DNA from 3 places in the Bradyrhizobium sp. OAE829 genome. Region 3 is predicted to be linked to each of the others. Evidence: predicted binding sites of a transcription regulator. Region 3 holds the regulator's gene; each other region holds the start of a gene.
What was found. Region 3 encodes PhoB, which activates phosphate uptake and scavenging genes when phosphate is short. Its sites were predicted from a motif close to TGTCATNNANCTGTCAT; they were not measured.
Positions count from the first base shown of each region.

Region 1: the regulator PhoB is predicted to act here: its motif matches at 1,771-1,787, upstream of ppk2 (polyphosphate kinase 2).
Region 2: the regulator PhoB is predicted to act here: its motif matches at 1,927-1,943, upstream of ABIE49_RS20815 (alkaline phosphatase).

Region 1 covers NZ_JBEPOE010000001.1:5,454,821-5,458,024, forward strand. The annotation lists gene ABIE49_RS26160 (TIGR00282 family metallophosphoesterase) at 1-92, shown strand, start outside; gene ABIE49_RS26165 (hypothetical protein) at 114-755, shown strand; gene ppk2 (polyphosphate kinase 2) at 785-1,705, opposite strand; gene ABIE49_RS26175 (methyl-accepting chemotaxis protein) at 1,823-3,204, opposite strand, start outside.
Region 2 covers NZ_JBEPOE010000001.1:4,310,397-4,313,600, reverse strand. The annotation lists gene ABIE49_RS20825 (phosphatase PAP2 family protein) at 1-420, shown strand, start outside; gene argG (argininosuccinate synthase) at 540-1,877, shown strand; gene ABIE49_RS20815 (alkaline phosphatase) at 2,035-3,204, shown strand, end outside.
Region 3 covers NZ_JBEPOE010000001.1:3,669,410-3,672,613, reverse strand. The annotation lists gene pstB (phosphate ABC transporter ATP-binding protein PstB) at 1-645, shown strand, start outside; gene phoU (phosphate signaling complex protein PhoU) at 669-1,385, shown strand; gene phoB (phosphate regulon transcriptional regulator PhoB) at 1,470-2,171, shown strand; gene ABIE49_RS18000 (GcrA family cell cycle regulator) at 2,340-2,849, opposite strand.

The DNA.
Region 1 (3,204 bases), 1.8 Mb from region 3:
ACGATGCCACCGGGCTGGCGCTGCGAATAGCGCCGGTGCGGGCGGGCGGCAGGCTGGAGCCGGCGGTGCCGGGATTTTGGACTGGCCACTGAACCGGCTTACGAGAAGGTGTGATGCAAAGGTTTCTGGTTCTCCTGCTGGCGTTGCTGCTGTCGCAGCCGGCGTCCGCGCAAAAGCTCACCCAGCGCCCGGTATCGCAGGACCCGGTGTCGCTGCAAGACATGACCGGGCGGCTGGAGAAGTCCGCGACCAACACGGCGAAAGTCGCGCCGAAGGGCGCGGCAAGAGGATCGTCGGTGGACTTCTCCTGGGCTTCCAGTCCCGAGGAACACCGCGCGCTCGCCAAGCATGTGCTCGTGCTCGTCAGCGTGGTGACGCAGGACGCTGCCGAACTGCCGCTGCGCCGGGTCTACGTGAACATCGACGGCCGCGAAACCGAACTGGTCAGGTTGAGCAGCCAGCTCAGCGGCGTCCGGAAAGGCTCGAAGACCTATTCGATGCTCGGGCCTTATCGTGAGGACGGCTTCTACCTCGCGCCCGCCGGCACCATGATGGCGGACGGCTATCTGCAGGCCGATTTCGCGGTGCGGCGGAACGGCTTCAATCTCTACAAATTGCCGGGGACGCCACCGGATTTCATCAAGGCGGACAGCAATCCGATGCCGGCGCCCGATGCCCGCCCGGAAACGCCGGTGCTCAAGGCGATGCTGCTGCGCGAGTACAAGGGCTTCGAATTGCCCGCAGCCCTGCGCTAGCTGCGCGGCCCGCTGCATTGGCTACGCGCTTAGTAACGCGCCGGCACGTACATCTCCGGCGGGACCGGCCCGCGCTGGTAGTCCGGATGGCGCACGCGCGGCGGCAGGATGACGGGATCCTGCTGGACGTCGCTGTAGGGGATTTGTTCAAGCAGGTGGGCGATGCAGTTCAGCCGCGCCCTCTTCTTGTCGACGGCCTCGACCAGGTGCCACGGGGCTTCCGGAATATGGGTGCGCTCCAGCATCGCTTCCTTGGCCTTGATGTACTGCTCCCAGCGGCTGCGCGCTTCCACGTCCATCGGGCTCAGCTTCCACTGCTTCAGGGGATCGCGGATCCGCATGGTGAACCGCAGATGCTGCACCTCGTCGGTGATCGAGAACCAGTATTTGATCAGGATGATGCCGGAACGCACCAGCATGCGTTCGAATTCCGGCACCGAGCGGAAGAACTCCTCGACGTCGGCGTCGCTGCAAAAGCCCATCACGCGCTCGACGCCGGCGCGGTTGTACCAGCTGCGGTCGAACAGCACGATCTCGCCGCCGGCCGGCAGATGCGACACGTAGCGCTGGAAATACCATTGGGTGCGTTCGCGCTCGTTCGGCGCCGGCAGTGCGGCGACGCGGCAGACCCGCGGGTTCAGCCGCTGCGTGATGCGCTTGATGACGCCGCCCTTGCCGGCTGAATCGCGTCCCTCGAAGATGACAACCACTTTCAGCTTCTGGTGCTGCACCCAGCTCTGCAGTTTGACGAGTTCGCCCTGCAGGCGGAACAGTTCCTTGAAATAAAGCCGGCGGTCGACGGTTTTCTCGGCGGGATCCCCCTCGAATTCGTTGGTCAGCGCGTCGAGGAGGTCGTCGTCGATTTCCAGTTCCAGTTCCTCGTCGAAATTGTCCATCATTTCCGCGTGGATGCGGTCATGGATCGAGCCATTCAGTGGTTTTTGGGTCATCAGAATACTCCGCCCAGGGAAGCGCAAAAGGAAATGCACAGCATCACCGTTAGTTTCAAATGCGCATGTCAGTGGTGTGACAGCGCGCGCCGGGCAGGGCGTATTGACGTCTGTCGTTCAGGATTGCCGAAAGCCCATGCGGAAAGCGCCCCAATGGCGGCCGCGCACGTGGATGGGGGAGGAGAGGTCCTTCATCAGCACGAAATTGCCGCCGCCCATGTCGCGGCGGTAGGTCTGCAGCAGGAACGGTTTTGTGTTGTCAGCCACCTTCTTCACCGCGCGGTCGCTGAACAGGCGGCGGTTGCGGCAATTGGCGTTGTTCCAGACGGGGTCGGGCCCCTGCGGCAGGCGGTAGTTCGGATTGTGGGTCGGCAGATAGCCGCCCTTGGCCCAGGCGACGCAGAACACGATGCGCGGATCGCTCTTCTGGATCGGATCCTGGATGGAGGGCAGCACGCGGTCGGTGAAGGCGACATAGTCGGTCAGATATTGCTTCGGATCAGTCCCTGATATTTCGCGGTATTTCTCGTCCATCAACTGCTCGACGGTGATCTCGCCGCGCGCGACGGCGGCCTCAAACGCGTCGGAAATCTGCTTTGCGGTATCCATCACCACGCGGATCAACGGCGCATCCGCCGTCTCGACGCCGCTGTCGGCGATCAGCACGATCAGGCCTTCCGACAGTTCGAGCAGCTTCGCCACCCGGCCGTCGGCCTGCTTCAACTCGCTGGAAGACAAATCGACGCCTTGGGCAAGCTGGCTGAGTTCCTCGATCACGCGGTCGCAATGGCCGAGATTGGACGTCGCGGCCCTGGCGACGCCGTCGATCTCATAGCCTACGGACGCGATGCCCTGATGCACGCGCGCGATGATGCCGCTGATCTGCTGTGCGCCTTCACCAGCGCTCTTGGCGCGGAGCGAGGCGTCGCTGCTTTCGCCGATCAGGCTGCCGATCTGGCCGTCGAGATCGCGCATGGTCTCGGAAATCTGCTGCGTGGCCTGGCGCGTTCCTTCCGCCAGACTCTTCACTTCGTTCGCGACCACGGCAAAGCCGCGGCCGGCGGTTCCGGCGCGCGCCGCCTCGATCGTGGCATTGAGCGCCAAAAGGTTGGTCTGCTTCGCAATCGCCTCGATCGAGCCGGAGACTTTTGCAACCTGCGACAACGCCGATCCGACGGCGCTGAGCCGGGCCTCGATGCGGCCGACCGCTTCGACGAGTTCGGCGATGTGCTTGACGGCCGTATCCACCGCGCTGCGCGACTGAACGATCTCCCCGACGGCTGCGGACGTGGTCGATTGCACCGCCTGCGATGCATTGGCGATGTCGCGGTTGGCCGAGACCATCGTCTGGGCCGTCTTCTGCAAGTGGTGGAACCGGTCCGACTGGTTCGCGACGCGGCTTGCGACCTCCTGGACGTTGCCGGCGATGTCGGCAAGCTCCACGCCGAGCCCGCCGATGCGGTCGGCAAGCTGGTCAATGAGCCGTTCGGCCAGTGTCT
Region 2 (3,204 bases), 640 kb from region 3:
TGGGGCCGGCCGCGGCCGGTGGTGGTCACGCAGTTCAATGGGCCGCAGGAGTTCGTGCCGTATTGGGATCCGCGCGGCACGTGCGGACGCAACTGCTCGTTCTTCTCCGGCGAGGGCGCCACCGCGTTCTGGGCTTACGCGCCCGCGGCGCTGACGCCGCCGGCATGGCGGCCCCTGGCCTATGTGGCGGCGACCCTGTTCGGGATCACGACCTCTGTGCTGCGGATGGCGTTTGGCGGGCATTTCTTCACCGATGTGGCGGCCGCCGGCCTGGTCAGCTTTCTGGTGATCTGGCTGGCCCATGGCTGGCTATACCGCTGGCCGTGGACCCGGGTCTCGGATGCGGCCGTCGAGGCCGCACTGGCACGCCTGGCCCGGCCCTGGAACCGTCTGACCAAGGGCTCGCGCCAGCCGGGCTGATCAGCCCCCGGCCAGCTGCTGCATGGCGCTATTAAACACGTGCCGACAAGCGCAAAGTTTGATATTCGCGCACCCAAAGCCGCAAACGACATCCACCACTTCGACCGATTGGAAGCACGATGAGCACGATCCTGAAGAGCCTGCCCAAAGGGGAAAAAGTCGGCATCGCTTTTTCGGGTGGCCTCGACACCTCGGCGGCGCTGGTGTGGATGAAGCAAAAGGGCGCACGCGTCTTTGCCTATACCGCCAACCTCGCCCAGCCTGACGAGGCCGACTACGAGGAGATTCCGCGCAAGGCGCTCGAATTCGGCGCCGAAAAAGCCCGCCTGGTGGATTGCCGCACGCAGTTGGTGCACGAAGGCATCGCCGCCATCCAGTCCGGCGCCTTCCACGTCTCGACCGGCGGCAACACCTACTTCAACACCACGCCGCTTGGTCGCGCGGTGACCGGCACGATGCTGGTCGCGGCGATGAAGGAGGACGGCGTCAACATCTGGGGCGATGGCTCCACCTACAAGGGCAATGATATCGAGCGGTTCTATCGCTACGGCCTTTTGACCAATCCGAGCTTGCGGATTTACAAGCCCTGGCTCGACCAGCAGTTCATCGACGAACTCGGCGGCCGCGCGGAAATGTCAGCGTTCATGACCGCCAACGGCTTTGCCTACAAGATGAGCGCCGAAAAGGCCTACTCGACCGACAGCAACATTTTGGGCGCCACCCACGAGGCCAAGGATCTCGAGAGCCTCGACACCGGCATCAAGATCGTCAATCCGATCATGGGCGTGCCGTTCTGGCGCGACGACTGTGCCGTCAAGGCCGAAAAGGTCGTCGTGCGTTTTGCGGAAGGCCAGCCCGTCGCGCTGAACGGCCAGACCTTCGCCGATCCGCTGGCGCTGTTTCTTGAGGCCAACGCCATCGGCGGCCGGCATGGCCTTGGCATGAGCGACCAGATCGAGAACCGGATCATCGAGGCCAAGAGCCGCGGCATCTATGAGGCGCCCGGCATGGCGCTGCTGCACATCGCCTATGAGCGCCTGGTCACCGGCATCCACAACGAAGACACCATCGAGCAATACCGGATCAGCGGCATGCGCCTCGGGCGGTTGCTCTATCAGGGGCGGTGGTTCGATTCCCAGGCCCTGATGCTGCGCGAGACCGCCCAGCGCTGGGTGGCGCGCGCCGTTACCGGCGAGGTCACGCTCGAGCTGCGCCGTGGCAACGACTACTCGCTGCTCAACACCGAAAGCCCGAACCTGACCTATCAGCCGGAGCGGCTGAGCATGGAGAAGGTGGAAGATGCGGCGTTCACGCCGGCGGACCGTATCGGCCAGCTGACCATGCGCAACCTCGACATCACGGATACCCGCGCCAAGCTGAAGCTTTATTCGGACACGGGCCTGCTATCGAGCGGGGACGGTTCCGAGATCTTCAAGCTTGGTAACGACAAGAGCTGAATCTGCGGGGCCGGATTTTATTTGGCACCGCTGCACCGCTGCGGCCCGCCGTTACATAGCTGTCATCCGGGGTGGATAGAACTGGTCACCTTCACTCCTTGCTGAGCAATGGCTGTCGCTGTCCCGCAGGCAAGCACGCGCGGAGCCCGAGATCTTGATCAAGCCAGTCACCATCATCACCCTCGCCGCCGTGCTCTCGGCATCGCCGGTCGTTGCCCAAACAGTCTATCCGATCGACCGCTCCGAAATCCTCTCCGGCGCGCGGTTCGACTTCAAGGTTGAATTTCCTGACAGGGTCGACCAGTCGAAACTGAAGGTAACGGTCAACGGCGAGGACCACGCCGCCGTGTTCGGCCGGGCCGCAACGTTTATCGAGCGCGAGGACGGCAGGGACCAATCCGCGCTGATGCTTCGCGACGTCGAGCTGGCAAAGCCCGGCCCGGTCGTCGTCGAGGTCAGCGACGGCACGAAGAGCCGCAAGGTGACGTGGACGGTCTACGACACCGGGCCGCGCAAGGCGAAGAACGTGATCCTGTTCATCGGCGACGGGATGTCGCCCGCCCATCGCGTCGGGGCGCGGCTGCTTTCCAAGGGCATTGCGGAGGGCAAGAGCCTCGGCAAGCTTGCGATGGACGACATGCCGCATACGGCGCTGGTGGCGACCGCCGGCTCGGATTCGATCATCACCGATTCGGCAAACTCGGCCAGCGCCTATTCCACCGGCCACAAGAGCGCGGTCAACGCGATGGGCGTCTATGCCGACCGCACCAGAGACGCGTTCGACGATCCCAAGGTCGAAACCGTCACGAGCCTTGCCCAGCGCCGGCTCAAGATGAGCATCGGTATCGTCACCACCACCGAAGTCGAGGACGCTACGCCGGCGGCGATGGTGGCGCATACGCGCCGCCGGGCTGCCTATGACGAGATTGTCGAGCAGCTTTTCGCGGCGAGGCCCGACGTGTTGCTGGGCGGAGGCAGCGCGAACTTCCTGCCGAAATCGGCGGCCGGATCCAAGCGCAAGGACGAGGTCGATTATATCGCCCGGTTCCGCGAAGCCGGCTATGCCCTGGCGACGACCGCCGGCGAACTCAATGCGCTGGCGGCCAAACCCGAGACGCGCCAGTTGCTCGGGCTGTTCGCCACGGGAAACATGGATGGGGCGCTGGATCGCAAATTCCTCAAGGGCGGCGGCGTCAAGAAATTTCCCGAGCAGCCCGACCTGACCGAGCAGCTCCAGGCCGCGCTGAACGTGCTGTCGAAAAACGAGGCCGGCTTCTTCCTGATGGTGGAATCCGGATTGATCGACAAATACGCGCATGCCCTCGAC
Region 3 (3,204 bases):
CCGTCCGGCTGCGGCAAGTCCACGCTGCTGCGGATCTTCAACCGGATGTACGACCTCTATCCGGGCCAGAAGGCGACCGGGCAATTGATGCTCGACCAGACCAACATCCTCGACCCCAAGCTTGATCTCAATCTGCTGCGCGCCCGGGTCGGCATGGTGTTCCAGAAGCCGACGCCGTTTCCGATGACGATCTACGAAAACATCGCCTTCGGCATCCGCCTTTATGAGAAGATCTCGAAATCCGAGATGGACGGCCGCGTCGAAAAGGCGTTGCGTGGCGGTGCGCTGTGGAACGAGGTCAAGGACAAGCTGAATGCGTCGGGCCTCAGCCTGTCCGGCGGCCAGCAGCAGCGGCTCTGCATCGCGCGCACCGTGGCGGTGCGCCCTGAAGTGATCCTGTTCGACGAGCCCTGCTCGGCGCTGGACCCGATTTCGACCGCCAAGGTCGAGGAACTGATCCAGGAATTGTCGGAGGACTACACCATCGCCATCGTGACCCATAACATGCAGCAGGCGGCGCGCGTCTCGGACAAGACCGCCTTCATGTATCTCGGTGAACTGGTCGAGTTCGACGACACCAACAAGATTTTCACCTCGCCGAGCGATCGACGCACCCAGGATTACATTACCGGCCGGTTCGGCTAAGCGCACATCGCGAGGAGAAGACAATGGCTTCAGAACATACCGCGAAGGCGTTCGACAGCGATCTTCAGGAATTGACCCGTCTGGTCGCCGAAATGGGCGGCCTTGCCGAACGCATGATCACCGAATCCGTCGATGCCTTGATCCGGCGCGATGTCGCGCTCGGAAAACGCGTCGTCGCCTCCGACGTCGAGATCGACCGCCTGCAGCACCTCATCGAGGAACGCGCGGTGCTGACGATTGCCCGCCGCCAGCCGATGGCCATCGACCTGCGCGAGATCGTCGGTGCCATGCGGGTGGCCACCGATCTGGAGCGGATCGGCGACCTCGCCAAGAACATGGGCAAGCGCGTCGCGGCGCTGGAGAACGATTTCCAGCCGCTGAAATTGATCCGCGGTCTCGAACACATGACCGATCTGGTGCAGTCGCAGGTCAAGTCCGTGCTCGACGCCTACGCGTCGCACGACCTGCCGGCGGCGATGGCGGTCTGGAAGGGCGACGAGGAAGTCGACGCCATCTGCACCTCGCTGTTCCGCGAGCTCCTGACCTACATGATGGAAGATCCGCGCAACATCTCGTTTTGCATCCATCTGATGTTCTGCGCCAAGAACATCGAACGGATCGGCGACCATGCCACCAACATCGCCGAGACCGTGTTCTACATGATCGAAGGCCAGCAGATCCTCGACAAGCGCCCGAAGGGCGACATGACCAATTTCGCCACCACGGTGCCAGGAAACTAGAAGCGAAACTAGAAGCGGAACTGGAAGCGGAAGACGTTCGCGTAACAAACCGCGTCAAAATCGGATATCAAGAGGCTGACATAGATGAACGCACGCATTCTGGTGGTTGAAGACGAGGAAGCGCTCACCACGCTTTTGCGCTACAACCTCGATGCCGAAGGCTATGAGGTCGAAACCGTCGCCCGCGGTGACGACGCCGATACGAGGCTGAAGGAGCGGGTGCCCGACCTGATCGTGCTGGACTGGATGCTGCCGGGCCTGTCCGGCATCGAACTGTGCCGCCGCTTGCGGGCGCGGCCGGAGACCAAGGCGCTGCCGATCATCATGCTGACCGCGCGCGGCGAGGAAAGCGAGCGGGTGCGGGGGCTGGCGACCGGCGCCGACGACTACATCGTAAAACCCTTTTCGGTGCCGGAGCTGCTGGCGCGGGTGAAGGGCCTGTTGCGGCGGGCGAGCCCGGAGCGGCTGGCCACCGTGCTGACCTATGGCGATATCGAACTCGACCGCGAGAAGCGCCGCGTCGCGCGCTCGGGCCGTCCGATCGATCTCGGCCCGACCGAATATCGCCTGCTGGAGTTTTTCCTGGAACATCCCGGCCGCGTGTTCAGCCGCGAGCAACTGCTCGACAGCGTCTGGGGCCGCGACATCTATATCGACGAACGTACCGTCGACGTCCATATCGGCCGCCTGCGCAAACTGCTCAACCCCGGCCGCGAACAGGACCCGATCCGCACCGTGCGCGGCGCCGGCTACGCGCTGGATGATCGGTTCGCGAAGGTGGAGTAGCCAATACTCTATCGTCGTCCCTGCGAACGCAGGGATCCATAACCACCGATCTCATTTTTTGAAATGAGCTGGAGCTCCAGCCAGGCATAACCACGAACCCCTGTGGTTATGGGTCCCGGCGTTCGCCGGGACGACAGCGATGTTTTCCGCGTAGCTTCCGCGCAGCCCTTACCTTGTCGGCTTCGGTGCCGGGCGGCGGCGATCGGAGGCCGGCTGATAGGCGATGCGCGAGTGATGTGCGCAATAGGGCAGGCTGGTGAGCGCCTTGCCGCCGCAGAAAAAGAATTCCGAGCTGGAGGGATCGCCGATCGGCCAGTGGCAGGTGGCCTCGTTCAGTTCGAGCAGCGTCAGCCGCTGGCTCATCGGCACCACATTGTCGTAGGCGACCGGATCCGGCTCCATCTCCACCTCGAAGGCGTGGGCCAGCGCGGTATTGCCGCGCGACACCGGGCGCGCCACCCGCATCATCTGCTGGGCGGGGCGCGCCTTGCGCTGACGCGGCGCGGCCGAGGAGGGGCTCTTGGCACGGCCGGAAAGACCCAGCCGATGCACTTTGCCGATCACTGCATTTCGCGTCACATTCCCGAGTTCCGCGGCGATCTGGCTGGCGGAAAGTCCGCCCTCCCAGAGCTTTTTAAGCTGCTCGACGCGCTCGTCGGACCAGGTCAATACCGTCATCGCATTCTTCCCTTCGCACAGAGCCGGCCAAACCGGGGGCAGCGCTGGCGATGCCAATTCTCAAAAATCCCAGCGGGCAGAATCCCTTAGCCCTCGCCGGGCGCAAAAAAGCCGCCCGAACGTTTACGCCTTACAAAATGGACTCTAGGGGTCAGTACTTCCGCACGAGATGTCGTACCCGACAGCCCAGACGCTACAATATGGCGGGACTCTGGCGCAAGAGTCCGCGTCCGTGCGTCCACATGTTCCGGTATTTATGCATTGTAATTGGAGTTTTCCACGGCACCGGAATGCTACGGATTGCTTTATCCTGCACTGCAGGAAAGCCCTTTTTAGGCGTGTTGACACGGTCCAA